Regions from separate parts of the Acinetobacter sp. YH12227 genome, predicted to be linked through region 1. Evidence: predicted binding sites of a transcription regulator. Region 1 holds the regulator's gene; each other region holds the start of a gene.
What was found. The regulator PhoB, encoded in region 1, activates phosphate uptake and scavenging genes when phosphate is short. The targets are predictions, from matches to a motif close to TGTCATNAANCTGTCATAA.
Positions count from the first base shown of each region.

Region 2: FTV09_RS09135 (inorganic phosphate transporter) is a predicted target of PhoB. The motif match lies at 8,757-8,775, and genes of this name have one in related genera.
Region 3: FTV09_RS03765 (porin) is a predicted target of PhoB. The motif match lies at 1,778-1,796, and genes of this name have one in related genera.

Region 1 covers NZ_VPDH01000109.1:220-6,938, reverse strand. The annotation lists gene FTV09_RS16390 (pirin family protein) at 234-1,181, shown strand; gene FTV09_RS16385 (OsmC family protein) at 1,290-1,688, shown strand; gene FTV09_RS16380 (glutathione S-transferase family protein) at 1,833-2,498, shown strand; gene phoR (phosphate regulon sensor histidine kinase PhoR) at 2,526-3,884, opposite strand; gene phoB (phosphate regulon transcriptional regulator PhoB) at 3,907-4,617, opposite strand; gene FTV09_RS16365 (TetR/AcrR family transcriptional regulator) at 4,839-5,543, opposite strand; gene FTV09_RS16360 (SDR family oxidoreductase) at 5,766-6,596, shown strand.
Region 2 covers NZ_VPDH01000034.1:740-13,269, reverse strand. The annotation lists gene FTV09_RS09165 (hypothetical protein) at 1-340, shown strand, start outside; gene FTV09_RS09160 (TonB-dependent receptor domain-containing protein) at 700-2,736, opposite strand; gene nfuA (Fe-S biogenesis protein NfuA) at 2,982-3,620, opposite strand; gene FTV09_RS09150 (rhomboid family intramembrane serine protease) at 3,779-4,396, shown strand; gene FTV09_RS09145 (hypothetical protein) at 4,480-4,767, opposite strand; gene FTV09_RS09140 (hypothetical protein) at 5,395-6,942, shown strand; gene FTV09_RS09135 (inorganic phosphate transporter) at 7,093-8,709, opposite strand; gene metH (methionine synthase) at 9,178-12,530, shown strand, end outside.
Region 3 covers NZ_VPDH01000010.1:49,351-61,880, forward strand. The annotation lists gene cydP (cytochrome oxidase putative small subunit CydP) at 1-63, opposite strand, end outside; gene FTV09_RS03765 (porin) at 567-1,637, opposite strand; gene FTV09_RS03770 (HIT family protein) at 1,922-2,335, opposite strand; gene FTV09_RS03775 (YARHG domain-containing protein) at 2,368-2,637, opposite strand; gene FTV09_RS03780 (NAD(P)-dependent oxidoreductase) at 2,725-3,597, opposite strand; gene FTV09_RS03785 (alpha/beta fold hydrolase) at 3,607-4,710, opposite strand; gene FTV09_RS03790 (O-succinylhomoserine sulfhydrylase) at 4,853-6,040, shown strand; gene FTV09_RS03795 (YbaB/EbfC family nucleoid-associated protein) at 6,073-6,402, shown strand; gene recR (recombination mediator RecR) at 6,415-7,011, shown strand; gene FTV09_RS03805 (HRDC domain-containing protein) at 7,211-8,353, shown strand; gene FTV09_RS03810 (YcgL domain-containing protein) at 8,477-8,785, shown strand; gene FTV09_RS03815 (hypothetical protein) at 8,807-9,190, shown strand; gene FTV09_RS03820 (MoxR family ATPase) at 9,212-10,063, shown strand; gene FTV09_RS03825 (hypothetical protein) at 10,073-10,627, shown strand; gene FTV09_RS03830 (VWA domain-containing protein) at 10,774-11,961, shown strand; partial or broken gene trpB (tryptophan synthase subunit beta) at 12,103-12,530, shown strand, end outside.

The DNA of each region.
Region 1 (6,719 bases):
TTGCAATTTAAATGATTTCAAGCTGCATTTTTCTTGTAGCGACTATTAGGAAGATTTTCTTTTGATATGTATTTGACGTCATATCAAGCAACAAAAAAACTATTGTCCTATTGCTGTGATTCAGCGTATTAATGGGGGACAAATTCGCTTAAAAAAATACAGATATAATGTAAAAAACTTCCGAGCTAAAACCATGCTTACGATGGTTTAGCCAGATTATTAAGGGTATCCATATGACTAATGCCAATTACACCGAATTATCTCACTCGGACGATTGCGAAAAATATGTCAACCAATTTATTCAAGAATTTCCATTGCGTAGTGCCGAAATTGGGCAAGGTACAGTGATTAAACGTGCTTTACCAAGTCGTTATAAACGCATGATTGGTGCATGGTGTTTCTTGGATCATGCTGGTCCCGTACATTTTCCGCAAGGTGATGGCTTAGATGTAGGCCCACATCCCCATATTGGTTTGCAGACGTTTACGTGGATGATTGATGGCACAATGATGCATACAGATAGCTTGGGTACATATCAATTAATACGTCCGAAACAAGTTAATTTGATGACGGCTGGATACGGTATTTCACATACAGAAGTGGCACCGGATACAGAAACTCAAATGCATGCGGCACAGCTTTGGATTGCGTTGCCAGACGATAAAATTAATATGGCTCCCCAGTTTGACCACTATCCAGAACTACCCGTAGTGAGTCAGGATGGCATTGAATTTACAGTACTGGTAGGTGAGTTTCTTACAACCAAATCGCCTGTACAGGTACATACGGAACTTTTAGGGGTTGACCTTCAGGCCAATGAAAGCACCACGACACAGTTGGTACTAAATCCAAAGTACGAATATGGTTTTATGGCACTTGAGGGCACAGCGACAATTAATGGTCATGAGCTCAATGATGACAACATGGTGATTTTAGAGCCAGGTTTAAGCCAAGTAAAAGTTGATGTACATGCAGGGAGTCGCATCTTACTACTGGGTGGTGAGCCTTTCGAGTCGCCGATTTTACTGTGGTGGAACTTTGTTGGACGCACCCAAGAAGAGCTCAATACCGCACGAGAGCAATGGATTAATCACGATGAACGATTTGGTTCAATCCCTGACTATGAAGGTCCACGTTTGGAAGCGCCAGCATTCCCTGAAAAAATGCGTGCCTCACGTTAACGACATTTGCTCAAATTAATTTAAGCATCAAAACTATGGCTCCAGCACTTAATTTACCTTTGGGTGCTGTTGACCAATAATTGAATCGAAAACAATAAGGAACACGATATGGGTATTGTTGCAACGGCTAAAGTACAAACATTGAGTGCACCGTGGTCGGGTGAAATTCAGAGTGGGCAGCATCAATTAATTACCGATAAGCCAGTATCTTTTGGTGGTGGTGATTTGGGTTTGGCACCTTATGATTTGCTTTGTTCGGCTTTAATTTCCTGTACCATGATTACGCTACGCATGTATGCACAGCACAAGGCAATTGAATTGGGTGAGTTTAGCGTTGAGGCAGATTTTTGTGCCAATAAAGAAGGCGTAGAATGGATTGATCGTCGGTTGAATTTTCAAACCCCTTTAAGTGACGAGCTTAAACAAAAAGTCTTGGCAATTTGTGAAAAAACGCCTGTCACCAAGACCCTACTACGCAGTCTAGACATTAAAACAGGACTCATATAATGTATGTAAAAATAAAAGTTTTTTATATGTTTAGGCATCAATTAAGCGAATAAAAACCTGTACATGTTGGTAATAAGCCAACGATAAAAAGTATGACTGGCAGATAACAAAAAATTCGATTTGAATACAGCAGGAGATGAACCCATGCGGGTATTACATCATTTAGAAAAGTCACGTTCCTTTCGTATTTTATGGGCCATGCAAGAGTTAGGCTTAGATTATCAAGTCAAGCTGTATAAGCGCTTGCCGAACTTTTCTGCACCAGTTGAATTAAAAAGCATTCATCCTTTGGGAAAATCCCCCATTTTGGTTGATGATGGCTTGGTATTGGCGGAGTCGGCTGCGATCTTGGAATATTTACAAGAGAACTATGATCGTCACGGTTACTTTGCACCGAAAACGCAGCAATCTCGACTGCAATACCGATATTGGATGCATTATGCAGAAGGTTCCCTTATGCCTTTATTGGTCATGCAATTGGTGATGACCAATGTGCCACAGCATGTACCTTGGGTCATCAAACCTATTGCCAGTCGTGTGTGTGATGGGGTCAAGCGGGGCTTTATTCGCCCACGTTTAAAAGATCAAATTTATTTTATCGAGCAGCATTTGGCAGAAAATGAATTTTTCGCAGGGCCATTTAGCTTTGCTGATATTCAAATGACATTTCCTTTGGAAGCGTTACTCACACGTAGTAAAGGCGAATATCCGCAGATTCAAGCATTTTTGCAACGCATGCAACAGCGTGATGCTTACCGTCAAGCGAAACAACGCGAACATCAAATCGAGTCGGAGCAACGCATTAGCTAACCATACTGAAATAATGAGACTTGGATTTTAGCTGACGTGATAAAGACGCTCTTTCGGAAATACCACTTTAAATAATGAACCACGATTTTCTTTCGATTCAATTTCTAAATATGCTTGATGTTGCATCAGTACATGTTTGACGATGGCCAGCCCTAAACCGGTGCCACCTGTTTGACGACTACGCGCGCTATCGACACGATAAAAACGTTCTGTCAGTCGTGGCAAATGTTTAGGATCAATCCCAATACCGGTATCTTCTACGGTGAAATAACCGTGCGTTCCATCATCATGCCAACCGATAGTCACCGTGCCACCTTTGGGAGTGTACTTGATGGCGTTGGTCACCAAGTTGCTAAAAGCACTAGCCAGTTCGACATCTGAACCAATCAAGTCGCAATGGCTGTCTATTTCTAAGTTCAGCGTGTGTCCATAATCCACGTTATAGGCATGTGCGTCGTCATATAATTGGTTCATTAAACTTGGCATTTCAATGATTTGATTTTTTGCTACTTTTTTATCATTTTCTAAACGCGATAACAGCAATAAATCATTCACCAATGCATTCATACGCCGAGTTTGTGACTGCATTTGATCAAATGCACGTTTCCAGCGTGGATTTAAGTCTTCTTGGTCGGTAAAGGTCTCTATATAACCACTGAGTACGGTAAGGGGGGTGCGCAGCTCATGTGAAATATTATCGACAAAGTCTTTGCGCATTTGTTCGAGGTTATGCATACGGGTAACGTCATAGGCCACCAATAAACGGCTTTCTCGACCAAAGCGTGTCAATTTCACTTGCACATAGTGATCTTCCAACACGGATGATTTCATTTTCAAACCATCTGGTGCGAGGTCTATATTGGTGAAATATTCGATAAAACTTGGTTGACGCAAAATACTCAAAATATTACGGCCATGATCGAGTTGCTGAATGCCGAGTAATTTTTCCGCGGCAGGGTTCCACCACTCAATTTGATGTAGTTCATCAATTAACACCACAGCTTCAGCCAAAGCGACCAATGAAGACTGAGCACGATCAATCAAACCGACCATTTCAGCTTGAACAATACGTTCTTGGCGCTGTGCACGGTAAACATTGAACAATAAAGCGCCCCAAATACCGTCTAAATTGGGCGGTACATCGTAGGGGCGGTTGGAAATCCAATCATTGACCAAATATAAAGAACGCAATTGCAGGGCAAAAAACACCCCAAATGCGGTTAAAATGCAGACCCATAAATATCCGATACCAAAGCCGATTAGTGCGGCAATCAGCAGGAAAAAAGCCAGTAATCTTAGATCCTGTTTGGCAAAAGTCCATAAACTGCTATAACGAAACTTTTTGTGTTCACTGGCAATTTCGGGGACCGGATATGGTTCGTACATAAATAATGAATGACCTAAAAAACTAACCTAATACTGCATCGGCACGTGTAGAGAAACGATAACCAGTGCCACGAACCGTTTGGACATAACGGTCTGCGTTAAAAGGTTCTAAGACTTTACGTAGACGACGAATATGAACGTCAATGGTGCGGTCTTCAATATACACGTTTCCGCCCCAGACTTGATCAAGTAATTGCGCACGAGTGTAGGCACGTTCAGGATGGGTCATGAAGAAAGCCAATAAGCGGTATTCCGTTGGCCCCATTTCTAAAATGGTATTGCCAAAGCTCACACGCTGACTCACCGGATCTAGGATCAAACCATTTGCATCAATGGTTTTTTCACCGCCCAGTGCATTTGAGCGTCGTAGAACTGCTTTAATACGGGAAACCAATTCGCGGGTAGAAAATGGCTTGGTCATGTAATCGTCTGCACCTGCGTCAAGACCTTGGACTTTATGGTCTTCTTCGCCACGTGCAGTCAACATAATGACAGGAATTTCAGATAGATTTTCATCACGCTTTAGGCGACGGCAGAGGTCAACACCGCTGACACCACCAGGCATCATCCAGTCCAGTAACACCAATGCAGGGCGCTGATCCACAATCATTTGGTGCGCTTGTTTGGCATCTTCCGCTTGCTGGCATTGAAAACCTGCCATATCGAGCGAAGTATGGATCATTTCCCGAATCGGGAGTTCGTCGTCGACGATTAAAATATAGTCATCTTTCACAGCGCAATACCCTATTTCATGTAAACGGTGGACCGTTTTATATTTATGACAGGCTTATTACAAAGATTAATTATGACAGTATCATTGCAAAAAGAATCTTTCATTCCGCTTTAGAAAGAAATTGTGACAAATTAAATGCTGAAAGATTCAGCTAGATAGGCTTTGCATCATCTTTCTGTCATTAAAAAAATATTGTAAATAATCGCTCATATCTCGGAGGCTTATTTTTTTACTGCGCTTTTATTCAGTGACTGCGGCTCAGAAAACGTATCGAGCAAAGCTAAGAATACCACGCTGCATGATGATAAGACTTCTTCCATCGGCTGCTTATATCCGCTCATGACCCAACGAATTGCAATTTGGGTCACATAACCATTGAGACCTGTAGCAATCATCGAGATTTCACGTTCTGATTTATTGATATTCGGCATCATTAGCATGACAAAGGCATGAATCATACGGTCAAAACGCGACATGGTTTCATGTATGGTGGCCTGGTTATGCAGTTCTTGAACTAACATGGCATCAATATAAATAATGCGTGCCATACGTGGATTATTCTTTAAGGTCATCAATAGCGCTGTTAAACCCGCTTCAATCATTTTTTTTGAATCCGTTGATGCCTGCATAATGGCTTGCATCACGTTTTGCTGTAACTCGTCGATCAGTTTTAAGAAAATAGTTTGGAACAGTTGTTCACTTTTCTTAAAGGATTCATAGAAATAACGTTCTGTCAGTTTTGCTTCTAGACAAATATCTTTAACAGTAACTGAAAAAAAGCCATGCGTACCGTAGGCTTCAATGCCAGCTTCGATGAGCTTTTCACGACGCGCTTGTTTGCGCTCACTCAGCGAAAGTCCTTTAAACTGACGTTCCTTCACATTTTTTGCCTGTTGTTGTTCTGTATGTTGGGTAGAATCTGTCATGGAAAATATACGCTGAATTGAAGCTAAATTTGCTTGTATTTTATCAATAATTCAAGCTCAAACCTATGTTTAAGTCTTGGCTATTTTGACAGCATAGCACGTCCTGAGAAGATATTGACAATATAAATTGTCAAAACTATATTAAGTAGATGAACTGCGCATATTCGCGTTTTTAACCACAGTAGTGGCGCAATGGGCAGCATAAAGGAATAAGGAATCACAATGAAAAACTTCAAAAATAAAGTGGCTGCCATTACAGGTGCAGGTTCAGGTATTGGTCAACAGTTAGCAGTTTTATTAGCGAAACAGGGTTGTCATTTATCACTGAGTGATGTGAATGAACAAGGGCTTGCAGCGACGGTTGAATTGGTCAAAGCACATAATGTTCGTGTAACCACTCAAAAGCTCGACGTTTCAGATCTTGCGGCAATGAAAGCTTGGGCAGCCAAAACTGTGCAAGACCACGGCTCGGTGAATATGATTTTTAACAATGCAGGTGTGGCTTTAGGTACAACTGTTGAAGGTGCAAGTTACGACGAACTTGAATGGATTGTGAATATTAATTTCTGGGGTGTGGTCTATGGCACCAAAGAGTTCCTACCGTATATTAAACAAAGCGGCGAAGGTCATATCATCAATATTTCGAGTCTATTTGGTTTAACTGCGCAACCTACTCAGTCAGCGTATAACGCAACCAAATTTGCGGTACGTGGTTTTACGGAATCACTACGTCAAGAATTAGATATCGAAAACTGTGGTGTCAGCGCACTGTGCGTACATCCGGGTGGTATTCGTACCAATATTGCCAATGCAGCTAAAATGAATGATAGCCTGAAAAGTTTGGGTATGAATCCACAAAAATCTGCGCAATCATTTAATAAATTCCTACGTTGCCCACCAGAAGAAGCAGCGCGTCAAATTATAGAAGCTGTACAAAAAGACAAGCGTCGTTTACTGATTGGTAATGATGCGAAAGCGATTGATTTAATTCAACGTTTATTGCCAACGGGTTATCAAAAATTGACAGCCTTGGCGACCAAAATGGGGAAATAAGCTTGAGCCAAAAAAAGCCTACGTGAGTAGGCTTTTTTTATGTCGGAACATTATTAAAGGATGGTAAAAGCGAAGCTAAATCTATTGCATTAAAAAAGATATAAAAATTGAATTATTTGCTGA
Region 2 (12,530 bases), on a different contig from region 1:
TTCTGTCTTAAAAAACTATATTGAAGTTCAAGATTTACCTCAAACCGTCGGTTTAGGGCATGAAATTTGGGACTTTATGCGTCAGTCTGATTATATGAAACAGCAAGTGCATGATGGCGTGTATGCTTGGTACATACGTAATCAGGAACGTCCATTTGATTTATTGCTACGTGACTTAAATATTGATGAAGCTTTGGTTCAACATGAACTTAACAATTTATTAAACCCGATTATTCAAAAAATGATTGGTTCAGGCTATTTGCGTGAGCGTTCACGTCATTATTTAGAACAGTTCTATTATGCTGATGAGACGTTAAAAATATTAGGTATTGTATCTTAAAGTTATCAAAATAAAAAAGCCGCGACTGCGGCTTTTTTTATTTATCAACAGCTGTTCCATATTTTGCTAAACATCGCCAAACCAGTTGCTGTTTTTGCATCCATCCATTCATTGGTTGTGCAAATGAAGACTCAGTTTCGAGATTAACTGGACGGATTTATAAGGTCAAAAAGTACCTTAAATAGTCATTTTCTTTACGTTGTTTCAAAGTAATTAACAGATTTGATATCATTTGCTAATGTGTAAATTGGGATATAACAGATCTGTACCATAAACATCGTGCAACTGATTAATAAAAAATCAACGAATTTGAAAATGTAAATAGCCCAAAAGTGTGGGCTATTTAAACTTAGTAAAAATTAGAAACGAGCTGTAAAACCTAAATAGTATTCAGCTGGATTACTTGTACCATCTCCACCTGCATCAATACTAACACCGCCAATGTTTTTAACCCCACTTCTAAAAGTTAGATAATCATTAACTTCATAATTCGCACCAACATCCATTGTGGTATATGCTTTTGCATATGTCGCAGATGAATCTGCAGCTTGCAGCGCCTGTTTACCTAGATACTGAACATTAGTATGTAAATTTAATTTATCAGTAACATCCCAATAAAGTGCACCATTAAGTGTGAGTTCAGGCGTTGCCAATAATGTAGCACCTGTTTCTAAGTTTTTAGATTCAATCATATAAGTCGCATTACCACTCATACGAACTACATCACTTAATGGGAATTTGTAAGTTACCTCTATACCACTTGTACGTGCCTTTTCGACATTCTGTTGCATTGTATAGAATTGATTTCCATATCTTGCATAACGTAAGTTTTGCATTAGATCATTAATATCACTGCGGAAATATGTCATATCTACAGCATATCCACCCTCAGCATAACCAAAACCTACTTCGTAGTTTGTACTAGTTTCAGGCTCTAAATCTGGATTCCCCAGCATATTACATACATGGCCTGCTGATGCCCCCCCCCAATCCGAGAATACTTTACATCCATTACCTCTCGAACCTGTACTTGATGTTGCTGAACGCTCTTTAAGGTTTGGTGCACGGAAACTACGTGACACACCACCTTTTACTGTCCAAATATTAGTTGGATGATAGACCAAATAACCACGAGGAGAGAAGTTGAGATCAAAATCATCATACTGATCTAAACGTCCACCCAAGGTTAAAATCAGATTTTCTTGTAAATGGATTTGATCTTCAGCAAAAAGCGACCAAGAATATGCATTTGGTGATAAATCTGCAGTTAATGTTTCCCCTGTATCAACATCAACATTAATATTACCAATGTTGCTAGCATTAGAAACTTCTTCATATTTGTACTGTGCACCCACAGTTAAATCATTTTTAAAACCCGCGATTTGTAAAGGTTTAGTAGCTTTCAAATCTAATACAGCTTCGGTAGCTTTAGTATCTCCAATATTAGCTTTTGAAGTCGCAAATTCATCTTTATTTTCAATTTCGTTATAATAAAGATCAGCATAAGTTTTTAGCTCATTTTTGAATGTACCAGCATAACCAATGCCAAATCCTTGTCTTTCCATTTCATATGCAAATTGATCCGCACCACCTTCAACAACATCCGGTTCTTCTTTACCCCATGACGCATCTATATTGAAAGTATGTGTATCATTAGGAGCCCAAGTAAGACGACCATTTACAGTATCATTTATTGCACCTGAAGTACCTGTAGTTGAATTATCTCCTTCACGATCTGTACGATTTACACCAAATCTAAAACCTAAGGTATCTGTTAAAGGCCCAGCTAAAGTCGCACCATAAGTGACTGTATTACCACGTGTACTCGTATCAGGCTTGGTGTAGTCTAGATTTACAGAACCTGATAGTTGTGATGGAACTTTTTTAGTGATGATATTAATTACACCACCAACAGCTTCAGAACCATACAGCGTTGACATTGAACCACGAATCACTTCAATTCGCTCAATCATGTCAGGTGTAATCCAGTTTAAATCTTGATCCACACGATCAGGGCGGTGGCCTAAAAGTGACTGATTTCCTACTCTCTTACCATCAACCAATATTAATGTGTATTTGTCAGGCATTCCTCGAAATGTAATTTTTGAGCCAGAACCTGAGTTTTTAAAACCACCAGTTACACCAGGTAAGTCACTTAATACTTCTGCTAAATTACTAAAAGGCTTTCGCTTTAAATCTTCGCTTGTAACAACACTAATTGAAGCAGGAGCATCCTTTACATTTACTTGAGAACCACTTGCAGAAACAACGATGGTCTCCATTTTAACTACAGATTCATCGACTGTTTCTGCTGGTACTTCATTCGCATGAGTTAAGCTAACCATGGCACTTAAAACTGAAAGTGTCAGTGCAGAGCGCAGTATTTTATTCGTCATTGGTGTTTCCAAATACTTAATTTATGGATAAATATTGAATGTTATGTTGCGCATTGTAACTAACAAAAATAATATTGCAACTAATTTTAATAATCATTCTCATTAACAAATAGGAAATTACTGATTCCCTAAGTAAAAACCAATTTTTCTATGCTTTGTACAAAGTTGTCCTATTTATTTTTTGTTCAGTTCCAAAAACTTTGGGCAAAAAAAAACCGCATAAAGCGGCTTTTCTTCACGAATGCTTATTTAAAATAAGCACCCTCAGACTGACTATGGTCTGTTTGGTCAACAACACGCATCAATTCAGGTACATGCTGTTTTAAAGTTGTTTCAACGCCTTGTTTAAGCGTTAAATCAATAGAAGAACAACCTTGGCAACCACCACCAAATTTAAGTACGGCAGTTAAACCATGCTCTTCATCTTCAACAACTTCAACCAATGCACAGTTACCACCGTGACCCGCTAAACCTGGATTAATCTCAGACTGAAGTACGTAAGTAATACGTTCTTCCACAGATGCATCAGGGCCAACACGCGGCACTTTAGAGTTTGGTGCACGGAAAGTCAGCTGACCACCAAAACGGTCTTTATTGTAATCAATAACAGCATCTAACAAATATGGAATAGATGGTGCATCGACATAGGCAGGGAAATCTGGGTATTCCTGTTTATAGTCTGTCGGTACAACTTCTTCAGGTGCACTGTAAGCCATACAACATTCAGCACGCGGCGTCCCCGGATTTTCCACAAAAACTCGAACACCAATACCTGGTGTGTTTTGTTTATCCAAAAGATCCTTCAAATACTCTTGAGCAGTTGGTGTGATCAATAGGTTTGGAATTTCTTCAGCAACTGCTGTGCTGTTGTTCTCAGTCGACATGACAATATTTCCTCAAGCTGAAGCGGCTATTTTAGCTTAAGATGCGGTGCATTACGAAAAAATCAACTAAAATTGTCGGAATTATTCTGAAAGTTCACGCTTTCACACTTTTTAATGGCATTATTAAAGACAAATTTTAACAAGTAGAATAGCCATTTATGTTGGGATTACCATTTAACCACACTGTGACAATTATTCTGATTACTGTGGTCATTTCCCTTATTGCCTTTTCAAATCAGAAAGTCATGAATCGTCTGTTATTTTGGCCACCTGCGCTACAACGTGGTGAATATGATCGATTTATCAGCCACGGCTTTATTCATGCTGACGGTGCTCACCTTCTATTTAACATGATTACCCTATTCTTCTTTGGCTCTGTCATTGAAAGTTTTTATCGCCAATACTTTTTTGACATGGGTTTTGTGCTGTTCTATTTAGGTGGTTTGATTGCAGCCATTATTCCGAGCTATTTAAAACATAAACATGATACACATTGGGCTAGTTTAGGTGCTTCAGGGGCGGTTTCTGCTGTGCTATTTGCCTATATCTTGTTTGAACCATGGAAATTAATCTTTGTATTCTTCATTCCTGTTCCCGCGATCATCTTCGCGGTACTGTACGTAGCTTATAGCATTTGGTCTGGCAAACGTGGCAACAGTAATATTAACCACAGTGCACATTTGTGGGGAGCGGCATATGGTATCGTCATGACGATTATTCTAGAGCCAAAGTTAATCCCTCATTTCTTAAACAAACTTTTAGATATTCCGTTTTAAAATAGAATATTAGCGCTCAAACAAAAAAGGATTCTAGTTTTAGAATCCTTTTTTATTATATCTTTTAAATCATCATTTAACTTTTAAACATCCATAGGTTGTAATAGCTCACCATGTTCAAAATGCCAAGTTTTTTGATAGGCAGAAACAAAGTTGGCAATAAAAATGGGTGCACGATCAATCGGTGACTTATCCTTAAAATGTCCGTATTGTTTAGCCCAATCATAACAACTCTGATCAAGTGGATATTCGGTAAGAATCCCACAGACGAAATTTTTTTGTATCCAAGCCTGTGCAAGATCAAAACTCGAAAAAACTGCACTCGCAAAGCCAGGGCGCATGGCATTGAATATATAAACTTTGTTCGACACAATTATGCCCCCATTTTTCTCTTTATTCACACCTCAATAATAAGTGTGACACATATCACACTTAAATACATTTTCTGTAATTTGACCCGAATTATTCGTAACAAAACCTTAATCTTAGAAGCGTATTTAACACGACTTAAATAAGTAATTACTTCAACTGAGTCATGAACCAATAAAATTAGTGATCGCTTATTTCAAATGTATACACAACACACGCATGCTGTAATTTAGGCTATAAATGAATAATAAAAAGGAATGTTCAAATGAAAAAAATCACAATGATTGTTGGGCTGCTTTGTTTTGAGTTTTCTATCTGCCTGAGCAGTTCATACTCGTGAAGGGAGCATTGTCATAGACCCTGATCGTAGCAAATAGCCACACTGGAATGGTGAATTTCGTCCACTTGGACAAGCCAAAAAAGACAATGTTAATTCCGTACCTTTGTAACAAGAAGGCTTTCTTAATAGAAGGCTTTTTCAAGTTTAAGTACTTAGGTTATTTCAAAAATACGTCATGATTCATGTTAATTCATACAATTTTGGCAGTTTATGCCACCTGAGTTTTTAAATTGGCATAGATAATGTATACATCTGTATATTAATGACAACGTCAGGTGAGATATTTTGCATGTCCAGTTCTCTTGAAGGTCTTCAGTTCCCTATTTCGTCTGCTACTCAAAAACCAAGTAGCTCCAAAACCGGTCGTGAAATTATTGCAGAGGCTTTAGCTTCTGTAGATCACCAAAGCTCTGTACGTGCAAAACAGGAAAAAAACTGGCGTAAGAAATATCCTGAATATTTTAAAGCCTTGGTTGAACAAGGTATTCAAAGTCCGGAAGCTGCATTGAGTATTGCATCCAACGGTTTAAATAAAGCCAAACATAGTTTTAACTTTTATCGTGATCAAGAAAAATTTTCCCTAGATGAAATGATGAATTTACCTATTCAACCTCTGCACACCATTAAACTTAAAGGTGAAAGTAATGCAGTTCCCGAATGGTATGTACCCTATCACGGACAAAAACTACAAGGCGATGCTCTACTTCAACAAATCCAAAAATGGCAAGATGCTGGTGTCGTTGAACCAAGTCATGCGGATGCTCTACGCGAAGCGGTGGCGCACCCAGAATGGTTTGACCTTTCAGATCGTACCATGGTGCTATTTGGTGCAGCCTCAGAAGCTGGCCCACTGACCTGGCTTGCCAAGTGGAAAGCCAATATTGTCGCTATTGATCTTAATAATGAACGAGTATGGGATCGTATTTTAAATACTATTCAAGAAGGCAATGCAACGTTATACGCCCCTAGTCTTGAAGCGCTCAGTGCAGACACACCTATTCAGGAACTGAAACAAAAATTAGGTGCTAATTTACTGACACATATCCCTGAAATTGCGCAGTGGCTTGCACAAAATGAACATCAACTTGACTTGGCTGCTATTGCTTATTTAGATGGTGAAAAACATGTGCGTGTAGCAATGGCCATGGACAGTATTATGGATTATGTCAGCCAACAAAAAGCCGAAACGAGCCTTATGTTTATGTGCACACCAACAGATGTATATGCTGTTCCTAAAGAGATCGTGGATGCTGCACAAGATAAATATCAAGCACGTGGCAAAGTTCAAAAATTATTAACTCAAAGTGTTGCTAAGATTTCTGCACAGCACTTTTTTAAACAAAATAATAACCAAACGACTTTAGCTGAAAATGGAAAATCTTACGGAATTGCCGACTGTTTAGTGGTTGAACAAGGCCCCAACTATGCACTTGCGAAACGAATTCAACAATGGCGTGCAACCGTTGCTCGCCATCAAGGTCAACGTGTAAGTATTAATATTGCACCCTCTACCACAACACGCTCAGTCACAAAGAATCCATTATTAAAAGCCGCATTTAATGGTGCCAAACTGTTTGATGTTGAGTCATTTAATCCTGAAACGACCAATGCCTTGATGGCTGCGCTGTGGATTCATGATTTACGTAATCCTTCATCTGTGGCAAACCCAGAAACACCACTAGATCATCCACTTGAGCTGATAATGTCTGGTGCCAATCACGGCGGCTTGTGGCGTGTAGCCTATCTCGCACGTACCGCATTACCATTTGCTGCACTCTATGGCTTCGCCAATGACAAACTGCCTTTGGACAAAATGCTTGGTAAATTAAAGAAATAAATAGCGAAAATCCTTCATTTGAAATTTGTATTTATAAAAGTGCTCAACATGCTTTCTTAACGTGCTAAACAATAATGGTTAGCACTATTTACCAAACTTTAAAGCATAAAAAAACGCTGCGATTGCAGCGTTTTTTATATTGAAAACATCTTAGAAAACTTTCAAGAACAACCAGTATAAGCAGCCTGATAAACAAATGGTTGCTGGTAGTGTGAAAATCCACGCTGAAAGAATAGTTTTCACTGTATTAAAGTTCAAACCTGATTTGTTCGCAACCATGGTACCTGCTACAGCAGAGTTCAATACGTGTGTAGTTGACACTGGCATACCAAAACCATCAGCCGCTGCAATTGTAGACATTGCTACAAGCTCTGCAGACATACCTTGACCATAGGTCATATGGTTTTTACCAATTCGCTCGCCCACAGTCACAACAATACGCTTCCAACCCACCATTGTTCCTAGACCAAGTGCAAGTGCAACCGCAACTTTCACCCAAGTTGGGATGTATTGAAGGAAGGAATCTAAATTGCTACGGTATTCTTTAACAGTCTTCTCTTGTGCTTCTGCCATTGCTGGAAGTTGCTCAGATTTATCAAGACGTTTAAAAGCCGTCGTACTTAAATACATGTCATTACGGATTGAAGATACTTCTTGTTCAGGAATATCTTTTAAGTCGCCATATTGACCAACACGCTCACCTAGGTGATCCGTCATACTTGCTAAAGCAGGGACAACATCAGGTGTAATTTCTTTGGTTTGAATGTATTTTGTTAATATGTCACGCGCTTTTTCATCCGCAATTTCATCATGATTTGGATAAATTGCAGTTGCAGTTTGCGCCGATAATTGATGGAAAGATTGGATGTGTTGATTGTCGAGGTTTTTATTTAGCGAGTAAGCTAAAGGTACACAACCGATCAAAATCAACATGATTAAACCCATGCCTTTTTGACCATCGTTTGAACCGTGCGCGAAACTTACACCAGTACAAGTAAAGATCAGAATTGCGCGGATTAATGGTGGCGGTGGTTTATTACCTTCAGGTGGCTGAAAGAGTTCAAGCTGTTTGCTGAAGATTTTTTTCACCAATAGGAACACAACTGCTGCGAAAGCAAAGCCAATCAGTGGTGAAAACAGTAATGCTTTACCCACTTTCATCACTTGTTCCATATCCACGCCGCTAGCACCACCTGCATTTAACAGATAGTTCATGATGCCCACACCTAAGATAGAACCAATCAGTGTATGAGAGCTAGATGCTGGAATACCTAAGAACCACGTACCTAAATTCCAAAGAATCGCGGCAATAAGCATGGCAAATACCATGGCAAAGCCTGCACCAGAACCGACGTTCATAATCAATTCGACTGGTAGCAAAGCAATGATACCGTAAGCAACTGCACCACTTGCCACCATTACACCTAGGAAGTTACAAAAACCTGCCCACATCACAGCAACAGGTGCAGATAAAGCATTGGTATAAATAACAGTGGCTACAGCATTGGCTGTATCGTGGAAACCATTCACGAATTCAAAGCCAAGTGCGATGAATAAGGCAGTGCCCAGTAAAATCATGGAATAAAGACTTAAAGGCGGAACGTGTGCCAAGTCGGCAGTGACCTGAAAGCCAATATAGATTAACGTTGAAATGATCAACGTCAGGAACACCGGCATAAAGAATTTCGGTGTTGGCACATGAACATTCGTCGACTTTGTTGCTGTCGACGTGTGCGCTGAATCTACGGGAGTTTGTTTAGAATTCATGCAGGCAAGAATAGAGGATTTTAGAATCCCCATATTGTTCAATTTAATTGTGACAATTATATGACAAAGTGGTGTCATATAAAGCAATATTTCATGCTTTATTTGTATTTGCTCGTCTGAAAAAACCAACCAAAATACTATGTATTCGCAAAATAATTCAAATACTTATCATCAATTTTAAAAGTTGATTTTAGTTTGAAACCCAATGTTTCAATAACAATATGGCCTTGTCATATTTCTTGTCATCATTGTCCTAGCTGTCGATTATTTTTCAATCATGCCTTAGGTATATGACAAATTTATGAAGCTTTCCAAATATTTACTCTAAACACAACGCAATCAAATACGTGTGTTTTTTCAACAATCTGATATTAACGGCTCATTCGAACCGATTGAATATCAATAAAACTGCATTGAATTCTGTTAATATATTTGCCGATTTTATATTCCATCGGATTGGGGTTATTTATGTCCACGCTTGCCACCCTAAAAGAGCTGCTAGCTCAACGTATTCTGATTATCGACGGTGCCATGGGTACCATGATTCAGCGTCATAAACTCGAAGAAGCTGACTACCGTGGTGAGCGTTTTGCGGACTGGGCTTCTGACCTCAAAGGCAATAATGACCTTTTAGTCTTAACACAACCTCAAATCATTCAAGGTATTCATGAAGCTTATCTTGATGCGGGTGCAGACATTATCGAAACCAACAGCTTTAACGGCACACGTGTTTCAATGTCTGACTACCACATGGAAGATCTTGTTCCTGAGATTAACCGTGAAGCAGCACGTATTGCCAAAGAAGCCTGCAAAAAATATTCAACGCCAGAAAAACCGCGTTTTGTTGCAGGTGTACTCGGGCCAACATCACGTACCTGCTCAATTTCACCCAATGTAAATGACCCTGCGTTCCGTAACATCACCTTTGATGCACTGAAAGAAAACTATATTGAAGCTGCACATGCCCTGATCGAAGGTGGTGCGGACATTCTCCTGATTGAGACAGTATTTGATACATTAAACTGTAAAGCAGCAATCTTTGCAGTGAAAGAAGTCTTCAACCAAATTGGCTACGAATTGCCATTGATGATTTCAGGCACCATTACCGATGCCTCAGGTCGTACATTAACAGGCCAAACCGCAGAGGCGTTCTGGAACTCTGTTCGTCACGGCGACTTGCTATCAATTGGTTTCAACTGTGCCTTGGGTGCAGATGCCATGCGTCCGCACGTCAAAACCATTGCTGACGTTGCTGATACTTTTGTTTCAGCCCATCCAAACGCAGGCTTGCCAAATGCCTTCGGTGGATATGATGAAACCCCTGAAGAAACAGCTGCCTTTATTAAAGAATTTGCTGAAAGCGGTTTGATTAACATTACCGGTGGTTGTTGTGGTACAACGCCTGATCACATCCGCGCAATTTACAATGCAGTTAAAGACATTACACCGCGCCAAGTACCTGAAACAAAACCTGCGTGTCGTTTAAGTGGTTTAGAGCCATTTAACATCACTGAAGAATCACTTTTTGTGAACGTGGGTGAACGTACCAACGTAACAGGTTCTAAAAAATTCTTACGCTTAATCCGTGAAGAAAACTTTGCAGAAGCACTCGATGTTGCACAGCAGCAAGTTGAAGCCGGCGCGCAAATCATCGACATCAACATGGATGAAGGCATGCTCGATTCAGAAGGTGCGATGGTGCACTTCCTGAATCTTGTCGCTTCTGAGCCTGAAATTTCACGTGTGCCTATCATGATTGACTCATCAAAATGGGAAATCATTGAGGCAGGCTTAAAATGTGTACAAGGTAAAGCGGTTGTTAACTCAATTTCCTTGAAAGAAGGTTATGACGAGTTTGTACACAAAGCGCGTCTATGCCGCCAGTACGGTGCTGCTGTTATTGTCATGGCATTTGATGAAAAAGGTCAGGCCGATACCGCTGAACGTAAACGTGAAATCTGTAAACGTTCTTACGATGTACTTGTGAATGAAGTTGGCTTCCCTGCTGAAGACATCATTTTTGACCCGAACGTGTTTGCTGTTGCAACGGGTATTGAAGAACACAACAACTATGCTGTGGACTTTATTGAAGCAACAGGTTGGATTAAACAAAACTTACCACATGCGATGATTTCAGGTGGTGTGTCTAACGTATCGTTCTCCTTCCGTGGTAATGAACCTGTACGTGAAGCGATTCACTCTGTGTTCCTTTATCATGCCATCAAGCAAGGCATGACCATGGGTATCGTCAACGCAGGTCAAATGGCGATTTATGATGATATCGATCCTGAGCTAAAAGCTGCAGTTGAAGATGTGATCTTGAACCAAAATCAAGGTGAAAGTCAGCACGATGCAACGGAAAAGCTACTTGAAGTGGCTGAAAAATACCGCGGTCAAGGCGCTGCGCAAAAACAAGTAGAAAACTTGGAATGGCGTGAACTTCCAGTTGAAAAACGTCTTGAACATGCGCTTGTTAAAGGCATCACCACATTCATTGATGAAGATACTGAAGAAGCACGTCTGAAAGCTAAACGTCCTTTAGATGTAATTGAAGGCCCACTCATGGACGGCATGAACGTGGTGGGTGATTTGTTCGGTTCGGGCAAAATGTTCCTACCACAGGTAGTAAAATCTGCACGTGTAATGAAACAAGCTGTTGCATGGTTGAACCCGTTCATTGAAGCTGAAAAGTCTGGCGGTCAATCTAAAGGTAAAGTCTTGATGGCGACCGTAAAAGGTGACGTCCATGACATCGGTAAAAATATCGTAGGCGTAGTGTTAGGCTGTAACGGCTATGACATCATCGACCTTGGGGTGATGGTGCCTTGCGAGAAGATTTTGCAAACTGCGATTGATGAAAAAGTTGATATCATCGGTCTCTCAGGTCTGATCACACCGTCTTTAGATGAAATGGTGTTTGTTGCCAAAGAAATGCAACGTAAAGGCTTTAATGTTCCGCTGATGATTGGCGGTGCAACCACATCTAAAGCGCATACTGCAGTAAAAATTGATCCGCAATATTCAAATGATGCGGTGATTTATGTTGCCGATGCATCTCGTGCGGTGGGTGTAGCAACAACTTTACTTTCTAAAGAAATGAAACCGAAGTTTGTTGAGGACACACGTGCTGAATATGAAAAAGTCCGTGAGCGTATTGCCAATAAACAGCCTAAAGCAGCCAAACTGACTTATGCTGAATCAGTAGAAAATGGCTTAAAAATTGACTTTGCTGCCAATGCGCCTGTGAAGCCAAACTTTATTGGTACACAAACCCTAACCAATTATCCATTAGACACTTTGGTTGAGTATTTTGACTGGACACCGTTCTTTATCTCTTGGAGCTTAGCGGGTAAATTCCCTGCTATCTTAACGGATGAAGTTGTAGGTGAAGCAGCGACTGACTTGTATGAACAAGCACAGACCATGCTGAAAGATATTATCGACAACAAACGTTTTGATGCTCGTGCTGTGTTTGGTATTTACCCTGCAAATCGTTCAGCAGCGGATTCGGTTGAAGTGTATAGCGAAGATGGTCAATCGGTTACGCATACCTTCCATCACATTCGTCAACAGTCTGACAAAGTGACAGGTAAACCAAACTTGTCATTAGCGGACTTTGTTGCGCCTAAAGGTGTCGCAGAAGACTACTTGGGCGGTTTCACTGTATCCATCTTTGGTGCGGAAGAAATGGCCAATGAGTACAAAGCCAAAGGCGATGACTACTCTGCAATTTTGGCTCAATCTTTGGGTGACCGTTTTGCTGAAGCTTTTGCGGAGCATTTGCATGAGCGCATCCGTAAAGAGTTCTGGGGCAACCAAGC
Region 3 (12,530 bases), on a different contig from region 1:
TATTAGAATTGCAGTTATTTCTTTGACCACACGACGATTTAAATCTTTGAAGGTTAAGCTCATTGAGACAAGCCTATTTCTTGAAGTTGTTTTATATTATTAACAAAATGACACAAAAAGGAAATAGCTAGAACAGTTAAAATAAAAATATATTATTAACTTAAATTAAAACAATGGCTTATGATTTTAAATAGTTAAAAAATAAACTAATTTTATGTGAAAAATATCCAAGTAAAATACTTGTGTATAAATGATATATTCTGACTGTTTTAGTCATATTTTATTGGAAAATTAATCCTGACTAAATTACTTATATTTACTTAAAATGAACATCTAATTAATATAAAAATACAATGAAATTAATACCAACTAATTTAGTCATGATTAATGTGTCTTAATATTTTATAGCTGGGGTTTGGCTAAATATTATTCTAAGTTGCTGAAAAATATAAAGTAATATGCATCACACTTTTTTGTATAAATTTGAAATAATTTACATTTAATAAATTTTCTCAATAAAAAAAAGACATAGCGAGGTATGTCTTTTTTAAGCCATCAAGAAGAAATTAGAAGTTGTATTCCATACCTAGACCCAATACGGTTTTTGTATCATCTTCTTCAGGTCCATTTTTCCAATCGCGCTCTTGTTGTGCAAGAACACCGTACAGACGTGCTTGTTTGTTGAAGCTGTAATCTACGCCAATGCCGTATTGATCGATTGTACGATCTTTTATGTTGTCCGCTGTTGTTTCAGCAGATTGATATTGACCTTTTACAGCCCAAGGGGTGTTTGGAATGCTATAGGTCGCAGAAACTAACCAAGCTTGTTCTTCTAAACCTTTATAGTCTATTACATCATCAGTTGGTTCAGCTTGTTGGTAAAGAGCACCGACCACTAACCCATCAACACCTGCTTTACCTAAGTCGTACGATCCAGTCACACGTACTGCATTTGAAAAATATTTTTTTCCATCAAGACCATTGTATTTTCCTTGAGCACCGAAGTTTCCAGCCAGCGCCGCAGCTAAACCTAGATGTTTATTTTCATAAGTTAAAGATGTTGAGATTGCATCACCAAAGCCATTGCGCTTGCTATCATTGCCTGTAGTGCCTTCAGTCGCTTCAGTAGAGCTTTCACCTTGTTCAGCCATAATGTTGAATTGAAGGCCTGCAAGTAATTTCTTGTCTGTTTCAAAACCAATGCTGTTATTTAAACGATCTTCACCATACATTGTGCTTGTGATGTCGAGGTGGTTGTGATCATTAAAGATATCTTGATATTTGCCTGCTGCTGTTTTGAAGTATGAGTCATAACGACCAGCTTTTAATGTACCAATATCTGCAAATTTAAGACCTAAAAAGCGGTTACGCATACCCCAGTCTTTATCATCGTTGCCATCAGTGGATACTTCCCACTCAGCTAAATATACTGCTGAAATTTTATCTGTTAATTTTTCTTCGCCTTTCACCCCAAGACGTGAAGCATTTGAGTTTATTTCTGTAACGTTGTTGCCTTTGAAATCAGAGTTGTCAACTTGGTCAATGGTAACGTTTAACTTACCATATAAAGTTGGCGCTGCTTGCACTGCGCTAATACTTAAGGTTGTAACTGCTGCAGCGAGAAGCAATTTTTTCATTGAGATTTCTCCAAAACTATTTTAAATGGCATGTGCCTAGCTGACTCTTTTTTTATAGTTTGCTTATGTACAAATCTTTACAGAAGCTCACTAACTTGCTAAGCAGTATCTGCAATCTTTGTGACAGTGAGGTGAAGAATAAGTGACAGTTTTATGACGTGAAATGTATGAGGGTAAATTTAAAAAATATTAAAATTTAATATGTTATTTTTATTTTTGATCTATGGGAACACAAAAAATGGAGCCGAAGCTCCATTTATGACACTTTAAAATTCGTGTGAATTTTAAAGTGCAGCTTTAATTTTTTCACCAATTGCTTTGATTTTTTCCATATCGCCCAGTTGAGCGGCATGTTTGCCTAACTCATGGACTGACGTTGGAATAAGGTGGAAATGAACATGCGGAACGGTTTGGCCCGCCGCTGCACCAGAGAGCTGCATTAAGACAATACCTTTTACATCCAAAGCTTTTTCCATTGCTTTCGCAACTTTTTGTACAATTTGGATGGTATATGCAGCAGCCTCTGGATCTAGGTCGAGGAGAGTAACAGCAGGAGTTTTCGGAATGACTAGAGTATGACCTTCAGCCTGAGGCATTACATCCATAAAAGCGAGTACTTGCTCGTCTTCATAAACTTTAAATGCGGGAAGTTCACCACGTAAAATACGTGCAAAAATATTTTGATCATCATAAGTCATTGCTAAATTCCTTGAGCTAAACTGAATCGTAATTATTTACAGTTCAATTCTTTCTGACGTTCTTTGATGGCGTCAAGTCGTTGTTGCTCTTTTTCTGAAAATTTAGGCTTAGTTGTGTAGCAATTGTCATTGCCGAACTTCGCTTTCGCATCAGGATCTTTAAAGCAGAAACCTTTTGAAGCATAAATCACATCATGGTCATTTTTTAACTTCTGGCATTCTTGCTCTGAAGCAAGTACAGCAGTTGAAGCCCCGATTAGCGTTACAGCACCTAGCAAAGTTGCGAGGGTAAATTTGTTCATGAGAGTTTCCTCAGTCATTTGTAACAATGTGTGTTTGACACTAGAGTACAATATTATGGTTATTTATCTTTATTCAATGGCGAGATATTACTCAATTGTAATTTTACTCCATTTTTCATACATAGTTACGGCAGTGGAAAAGTCACTATTTTCTTCAGATAAATCACTGGCTGCCTGTATTAGATTCTGTGTTAATGATAACACGGGTGCGGACAGTTTTGCTTGGCGAACAAGATCAACTGCAATGCCAGTATCTTTTGCAAGTAACGGAAGTGCAAAGGTTAATGGAAATTGACGATTTAATATACGCTGCGGTAAAACGGTTTCAGTGACCATACTTTTGCCACTTGATGCATTAATACAGTCTAAGGCTTCATTGAGATTAACGCCATGTGCTTTGAGTGTAGTAAAGCCTTCTGCGACGGCACAAAGATTTACAGCCATTAACATGTTGTTTACAGCTTTTACAGCGAATCCTGCACCAGATGCCCCTACATGTTTAATCAATTTTCCAAAGCACTGCATTGCTGGAAGTGCACGTTCAAAAGCTTTTATATCACCACCGACCATTACAGTAAGTGTGCCATTTTCTGCACCAATGGTTTGACCACTGACAGGTGCATCTAAAAAATCTACTCCTTGTGATTTAACAATTTGAGCAAGCTTTTGTGCTGATTCAGGCACACCGCTGGTACAATCTACCCAAATAGAACCAGCTTTGAGTTGAACACTTGCAATTAGATTATCGACATCTTGGCTGATCGGTAAGCATGAAAAAATCACGTCGGCTTGAACGGCTTGCTCTAGTGAGACTGCTTGTGTGCCAAACTCAGATGCATGCTGTTCTGCTTTAGCAAAATTACGATTCCATACGTAGACAGTATCAAATTGCTTTGGCAAGTGCGCTGCCATTCGATAACCCATTACACCTAAGCCGATAAATGCTACTGACTGAATCATAATTACCCTCTAAATATTGTCTTTCACTAAACTTGATCGTTGTTCTAACCATGTGGTCATTTCAGGCCAGAAAATATTCGCGCTTTTAGAACTCGACATTAAACCAAGATGACCACCGGGAATCAGAGTAAACGTGACATCATGACTATTTGTCAATTCGCTTAAAGGCTTTGCTGCATCTGCAGTCACAATCTGATCGGTTTTACCGGCACCAATAAGTAAAGAGCAATTGATATTTTTAAGTTCAATTTTTTGTTCTTTTAACTGAATCACGCCAGTCTTTAGTGGATTTTGCAGCCAGACATTAAACACCATGTCCTGATTAATACCGCCAGGATAGTCGATCATGTGGTTGAGAAAGTTGCCCATGGTTGCGTGTTCATATAAATCATGCACATTGTCTAAATTAGATAAAAATTGTTTTTGGCTCTTAAACCATCCGACAGGGTCCACAATTTTAAAGCCGAGCGCATTGACTAGGCCTGGTGTATGCAGAAAATGCTTCGGAATTTTACCTGTATAAAAGGTGTCTTGAAGTCGTTTATTACGCGAGATGATTTGATTGGTTTTTTTAAATAAAGTACCAATTTTACCCGAAGCATAACTGTCTATTGGTGCACCCATTACCATCAGGTTTTTGACATGTTCAGGTTGGTGAAGTGCTGTATAAAGTGTGACAAAAACGCCTGCCATGCTCCAACCATGTAAAGAAATATAACGGCTATCGGCATGTTCACAGATTTGATCAATGCAGTATGGAATGACGTCGTCAATAAAAGACATAAAGTTTAAGAATCGATCCTGATAGCTGAGTTTGCCCCATTCCAAAAGGTAAACATCAAATCCACTATGCTGAAAATGTTTAACAAGAGAACGATAAGGATACAGGTCATAAATTGACATATTTATGGCAAGAGGTGCGACAAAAACCAAAGGTTCTTTAAACTTACGTTCTGGTGAAGCGTAATATCGAACTTTGGCATGTTTATATTCGGTAATGACTTCAAAAGGCGTGGATTGTGAAAGTATGAGCGATTTAGCATTAAATACCCGAGTAGACAGGTGCTTAAATTTTTTCTGCTGCGTCATAAATTTTTGTTTGAATGGGTGCATAACTGTCAATTGCCTGAGTCCTTGTAGGATTGATCGAAGTCTAAGCGATATTTGCGTATTATTCCTTGACCTTAAATAGCTTAGACGCTCAAAATATTGGCAATTCTTCACAAAAGGCAGTCCCAGAGACTGAGTAATGCAGATGAGCCAACAAGACGACATCGAATATCAATTAGAAACGCTTGCGATTCGTACAGGTCATACTCGTACTTTTGAGGGTGAGCATAGTGAGCCAATTTTCCTGACTTCATCTTTTGTTTGTGAAAGCGCCGCAGACGCAGCCGCAAAATTTTCAGGTCAAATTGAAGGCAATACTTATTCACGCTATACCAACCCGACTGTTCAAGCGTTTGAAAAACGTTTAGCTGTTTTAGATGGTGCTGAGGCAGCCGTTGCCACAAGTTCGGGTATGGCAGGTGTACATGCGATTACTTTGGCCTATTTAAAGTCTGGTGACCATGTTGTTTGTTCACGTGCAGTCTTTGGTTCAATCATTTCTCTATTTGAAAAATATGTCATCAAATTTGGTGTAGACGTTACATTTGTAGATTTAGAAGATTTAGATGCTTGGAAACAAGCAATCAAACCGAATACGCGCCTTTTATTTATTGAAACACCATCAAATCCATTAGCGCAAGTAGGCGACCTACAAGCGATTGCTGATATTGCACATGCACATGGTGCTTTATTTGCAGTAGATAACACGTTCTGTACACCTGTATTACAACAGCCAATTAAATTTGGTGCAGATCTCGTGATTTACTCATCAACCAAATATATTGATGGTCAAGGTCGTGCTTTAGGTGGCGCGGTTGTGGGTAGTGCAAAATTAATGGAAGAAATTACTGGTGTAATTCGTACACTTGGTAATTCTATGAGTCCATTTAATGCATGGATCTTTTTAAAAGGCTTAGAAACACTCAGTCTACGTATGAAAGCACATTGCGAAAGTGCACAAGTTTTGGCTGAATGGTTGGATGCACATCCAAAAGTTGAAAAAGTTTATTATGCAGGTCTTCCAAATCATGAAGGTCATGCTTTGGCGAAAAAGCAACAAAAAGGTTTCGGCGGTGTCGTATCATTTGTTGTAAAAGGTGAGCGTGAAGGTGCTTGGACTGTAATTGATAATACTAAATTCCTTTCAATTACAAGTAACTTGGGCGATGTGAAATCAACCATTACACACCCAGCAACGACATCACATGGTCGTATGTCAGCAGAAGCGAAGAAAGTTGCAGGTATTAGCGAAGGTTTAATTCGCGTATCTGTTGGTTTAGAAGATATTAATGATATTATTCGCGATATTTCACGCGGTTTAGATCTTATCTAAACTCAATTAGTCAGTTTTGTTCGGAGATTTTTATGAACATTAATATGCTCATGCAGCAAGCTCAGCGCATGCAAAAAGAAGCTGAAAGCAACATTAAAAAAGCCAAGGAACAGCTTGCACAAGTCGAAGTTCATGCTGAAGCAGGTGGTGGCCTGGTGAAAGTAACGATGACTGCACGCCATGTTGTTAAACGTATCGAAATCAACCCTGAATTACTTCAAGATGATGCTGATATGATTGAAGACTTAATTGCAGCAGCAATGAATGATGCTTCTCGTCAAGCTGAAGCGGTGGCAGAAGAAAAAATGAAATCTGCAAATTCAGGTATGGGTCTACCACCAGGTCTAGCTGGTCTATTCTAAGGAAATATCCCAATGTTTAGTGATCGTTTTGATCAACTTGTACAGGCATTGCGGATTTTGCCAAGCGTTGGGCCGAAATCGGCTCAGCGTATGGCACTCCACTTAATCATGAAAAATAGAGAAGGGGCAATTGGTCTAGCGCATGCATTGACTGAAGCTACGAACTATATTCATGAGTGTTCAATCTGTCATTCGTTGACTGAAGATGAAGTATGTAATATTTGTTTATCTACAGAGCGAGATGAGCAATTATTATGTGTAGTTGAGTCACCAGCAGATGTCATGGCGATTGAACAAAGTGGAAGCTTTAGAGGGAAATATCATGTCCTTGGCGGGCATCTATCACCACTCGATGGTATTGGGCCAGATGAAATTGGTATTCCACACTTGGTACATCGTTTAAGTGATGGAAAGGTTCAGGAAGTTATTTTGGCGACAAATGCCACGGTTGAAGGTCAGGCAACAGCACATTATCTTGTTGAAGCAACCAAGCATTTACCAGTGCAAATGACACGTATTGCGCAAGGTGTACCACAAGGCGGTGAGTTAGAATATGTTGATAGCCATACACTCAGTCAGGCTGTACACAACCGCATGAGAATGAAATAAAGGTAGAGCGAAATTCGTTTCGCTTTTCTTAAATTATTAAATTAGTTATAGTTTATAACGATAACAGAAAAACGAATTATTTTATAAAAAACCGATATAACGGAAATAAATACTCAAAATTTAATCAACCCTTATAGAAAAATATTATATATCGGTTAAGATAAGCTCAAAGAGCATCTAATATTAGACTCAGCAATTTATGTATCAATTTATTCAAAAGCAAACGGACTTAGATACAGTTCTAAATCTGATGAACCAGAACTCAATTTATGGACTCGATACCGAGTTTATTAAAGTTGATACCTTGTGGCCAAAACTGGGACTTTTTCAAATCAATGTGCAAAATCAGGTGTATTTACTTGATGGTACAACCCTTGATTTGACTCAGTTTTGGGACAAATTGTTTAACGCACAGCAAAATATTTTTCACGCATGCAGTGAAGATATTGATTTGATCTATCATTATGCACAGAACAAGTCTTTGCAAAATGTATTTGATACTCAAGTTGGAATGTCATTCCTAGGACATGGTTTGCAAGTGAGTTATCAAAATGCGCTTAAAACCATGCTCAATGTTGATATTGATAAAGATCAAACACGCTCTGATTGGTTAGCTCGACCACTAACACCTGAACAAATGATGTATGCAGCGAATGATGTGCATTATTTAATGAATTTGAGTCAAAATATCCAAAAAGATTTGGCTGAAAAAAGTTTATTAACTTGTGTGCTTGAAGACTGTAAAAATTTAACGCGTGAAATTGGTACAGAAACACCAATCCATCAGCTTTATCATGATATTGGTAATTATCGCCATTCGCGTCGTCAGCTTATGCAAATTCAGCATTTAGCGGTATGGCGTGAGCAAATGGTGAAGGCGTTAAATCAGCCGCGTAGTTTTATTTTAAAAAATTCAACTATTATTGATATGGTTGAAAAAAATCCACGTAATAATTTTCAGTTGAGTTCAATTAAAGACATTCGTGCCAATATCGTGCGCGAACATGGCAAGACTATTTTGGATTTATTGAAGTTCTTACCTGAGCAAGCAGAATGGCCACTACGTATGGCGCGTCCTATTCGTCACTCTTCGCAGGATATTGGTGCGCGTGTAGATGAAGTGATTCAGCAGGCTGTGCATGAAACCACTGTTCCGAAAGAAGTGCTGATGCGTAAAAAATGGCTAAATGCTTTGTATCAACACGTGGTCTTTCACAATGATGAACAAGATTTGCCAAACTATTTATTGGGCTGGCGTTATGATTTGTTAACTAAGCCTTTAATAGAGGTGTTACATGCAGATGAAACGTATCTATCACGTCAAATGAAGGTGATGGAATAGGGTAGATTGATTAAAGAACTATCACTTATACAAATTCACGACTGATGCGTTAATAAACACTAATGTATCAGTCTTTTTTTTGATGTATCCTTTGCCTTGCGATTTATGAGTATTGATTCAATTATGTTCTGTTCTATCTACAAATCGAGCAAAAAAGATGAAATGTATCTTTACGTTGCTCGCCCTGAAGTGAAAGAAAACGAAGCTGAAGCTGCCGATCCGTTAGATGTATTGTCTGAAGCGTTACGTAAAGCTTTTGGCCGTGCGACATTTGTTATGGATTTAGAGTTGACAGAGTCTCGTAAACTTGCACGTGTTAATGTGTTGCATGTTATGGACTCAATTGAAACCAAAGGCTTCTTTATTCAAGTGCCGCCTGAAGGTTTAATCGATCCAAACGCAGTAGCTCCAGAAGGCTTGCGTGGTGCATAACAATAATTCAGGAGTTGTGAAATGAATGGTGTAGTAACTGTATTGGACTCAATTCCTGAAAGCAGCATTGCAATCACGGTATACCTTGGGGGAGCGTTGATTGCATTGTTGTGTTGGTATGGGCTCATGAAGCGCGTACCTAAGCCATTTGGTGCAATAGGTTGGTTATTGGTATTTGCTATTTTATTAACACCAACTGTTTCTGCTGGAACCAATGCTTCAATTGCACCGGCTATTTTTGGTTTGATTTTTGGTGTGTTGACGAAAGATCAGCCATTAGTTTGGTCAAATTTATCTCTGATTATGTTTGTGGTTGGTATTGGCTTGGTGATTGGTTATTTCTGGTCACGATATGCTGCTACAAAGCCTACACAGGTTGTAAAAAAGAAAACTTCACCGCTTTAAATAAAAAAATAAGGTTATGTCATGTCTGTTGAAACGCAACAATTTACTGGTACAGCGCAATACATCGCTACAGATAGCTTAAAACTGGCTGTAAAAGCTGCTCGTTCACTTCAAAAGCCGCTCCTTGTTAAAGGTGAGCCTGGCACGGGTAAGACCCTGTTGGCTGAACAAGTAGCTGAAAGCTTGGGCCTTAAACTGATTACATGGCATATCAAATCAACCACGAAAGCACAGCAAGGTCTGTATGAGTATGATGCTGTTTCACGTTTACGTGATAGCCAACTTGGTGACGACCGTGTTTATGATATTAAAAACTATATTAAGCCGGGTAAGCTTTGGGAAGCGTTTACTAGCGAAGAACGCTGTGTCTTATTGATTGATGAAATTGATAAAGCAGACATTGAGTTTCCTAACGACTTATTGCATGAGCTCGACAAAATGTCGTTCTATGTCTATGAAACTGGCGAAACAATCACAGCGGCACAGCGTCCAATTGTGATTATTACTTCGAATAATGAAAAAGAATTACCAGATGCTTTTTTACGTCGTTGTTTCTTTCATTATATTGAATTCCCTGATGAAGCGACCATGCGTGAAATCATCGATGTACATTTTGATAATATTTCAAACACATTGGTATCTGAAGCATTACAAGTGTTCTTTAAGTTACGCCAAATTCCAGGCCTGAAAAAACCACCTTCAACGTCTGAGTTGATTGATTGGTTAAGTTTATTGATGGCAGATGATATGCCAGAAGATATTTTACGTAACACTGATAAATCAAAATCAATTCCACCGTTGTATGGTGCGTTGATTAAAAACGAGCAAGATGTGCAATTGCTTGAACGTTTAGCATTTATGTCACGTCGCTAAGTTGCATATTTGAAATTTAAAGCCGGTTTGTCCGGCTTTTCTTTTGTATGTATTAAGGCTACAGGTCTGTATTTTATGTTTAAGTTTTCAAAGATGAAATTTCATGTGCTGTTTACAATGGCGCTGATAATAAATTTAAGCTGCATTTCTGTACAAATTTCAGCGATGGATGCAGATACATTTAAACAAACACATGATCAATTGATAAAAGATGGCTATTGGGCACAAGTGGCCGAAAAACAATTAGAAGAAAAGCTAATGGGGCAAGCTGAGAATGAAATAGTTCAACAGGCGATCCAATCTAAGCAATGTATCTCGAAGTATTATGAGCAGCAATTTTATGATTTTATACTAACGAATTTTAAAGAATATCAGCAATACCGTCGAGAAATGGGTTTTACGCGGGAAGTGGATATGCAAAAGCTGAAACAGGAGCATGCCGACATCAACCATAAATTCGTTGCGCTTCAGCAAACTTTAATCGGTACAGCTTTTCCTTGTCATTTACCTTTAGAAACTCAAAATCTCAATAATGTCAGCTCGAATGATATGAATAGGCAGTGAAAGCTTTTCGCTTTACTTGCTAAGTGCAATTTTTCATAATGTGTGCAGTATAGAGGCTAGCTCAGTTGCATAACGCATAAAAATATCTCATGCAATTAACTGGTTTGGCCTTCCGAAAAATTAATTTTATTGGATTTTACTCGCCTATGTTTGTGCGACTGTTTTATACCCTCAGAAAATATGGCGTGCCAGTATCGACACGAGAACTCATTGATCTTAATGAAGCGGTTGCAGCAGGGCTTGTTTTTGCGAATCAAGACGAATTTTATCAGCTTGCAAAAACCGTCATGGTAAAAGATGAGCGCTTCTTTGATAAGTTTGACCGAGCGATGAAAGATTATTTTGATGGCATTGCAACGTTTGATTTAGATGAATTGCTGAATCAGGTTCATAAGCTGCCAAAAGACTGGTTTGATCTAGAGCTTATTGAAAAGCATTTAACTCCTGAACAACGCGAAGAATTAAAGAAAGCGGGTTCGTTAGAAGAACTCATGAAAATGCTTGAAGAACGTTTGCGTGAGCAACATAAAAAACATCAGGGTGGAAACAAGATGATAGGCACGGGAGGGACATCGCCCTTTGGTGCTTATGGTGATCATCCTGAAGGTGTGCGCATTGGTGGGCCTGGGCGTAAGCGTTCTGCCGTTAAGGTTTGGGAACAACGCCAATATCGCAATTTGGATGACGATCAAATTTTGGGTAGTCGACAAATGCAAATGGCATTACGTCGATTGCGTAAATTTGCGCGTCAAGGTGCAGCAGAAGAATTGGATATTGACGGCACTATTCGTGAAACAGCCAAACAAGGTATTTTGGATGTTCAATTGGTGCCAGAACGTCGTAACCGCATCAAAGTTTTGATGTTGTTTGATGTTGGTGGATCTATGGATGCACATATTGCACAGTGTGAGAAGCTATTTAGTGCAGCCAAAACTGAATTTAAAACTTTAGAATATTTTTACTTTCATAACTGTCTATATGATTATGTATGGAAAGATAATATCCGTCGTTCAAGTTCACGTATGAATACGTGGGATTTGTTTAATACCTATGGACGGGATTATCGGGTGATTGTGGTAGGTGACGCCAGTATGGCACCGTATGAGTTAAATTCTGCGGGCGGTTCAGTTGAATATATGAATGACGAAGCAGGACAAGTTTGGTTACAGCGTTTACGTAATCACTTTGATAAAACAGCTTGGTTAAATCCTGAAGAAGATAACTATTGGCACTATACCCAAACGATTGGTGCGATTAAGCAAATATTTGAAGATCATATGTATCCGATGACCCTTAAGGGTGTAGAAGATATGACAAAATATTTAGCGCGTTAAATCATTTTAATGCGGTAGGCTGTGGAAATAATAGACTGCTTTTAGTGAGAAGATGCGTTTTGACTTGTTGTATAAAGTCAAAATTCGTTAGTATCGGAGCAGTCTTTTTTATACCTAATTTCTTAGAGCGAAGGAAATACGATGGATCATCAAATTAATGGCATTGCTTTACCCAACGAAGAAGGTTTCTTTGGTGAATACGGTGGTCAATTTATTCCACCTGATTTAAAGCAGGCAATGGACGACATTAATGTTGCTTATGAACAGATCCGTCATACAGAAGAATTCCAAAATGAATTAAAAGAATTATTTGCACACTATGTTGGCCGTCCAAGTCCATTGTTCTATGCAAAGCGTCTATCAGATAAATTAGGTGGCGCACAGATTTATCTTAAACGTGAAGATTTAAATCATACGGGTGCACATAAAATTAATCACTGTTTAGGTGAAGCACTTTTAGCAAAATACATGGGTAAAACCAAAGTCATTGCTGAAACAGGCGCAGGGCAGCACGGTGTTGCATTGGCTACAGCATGTGCACTTGTAGGTATTCCCTGTGAAATTCACAT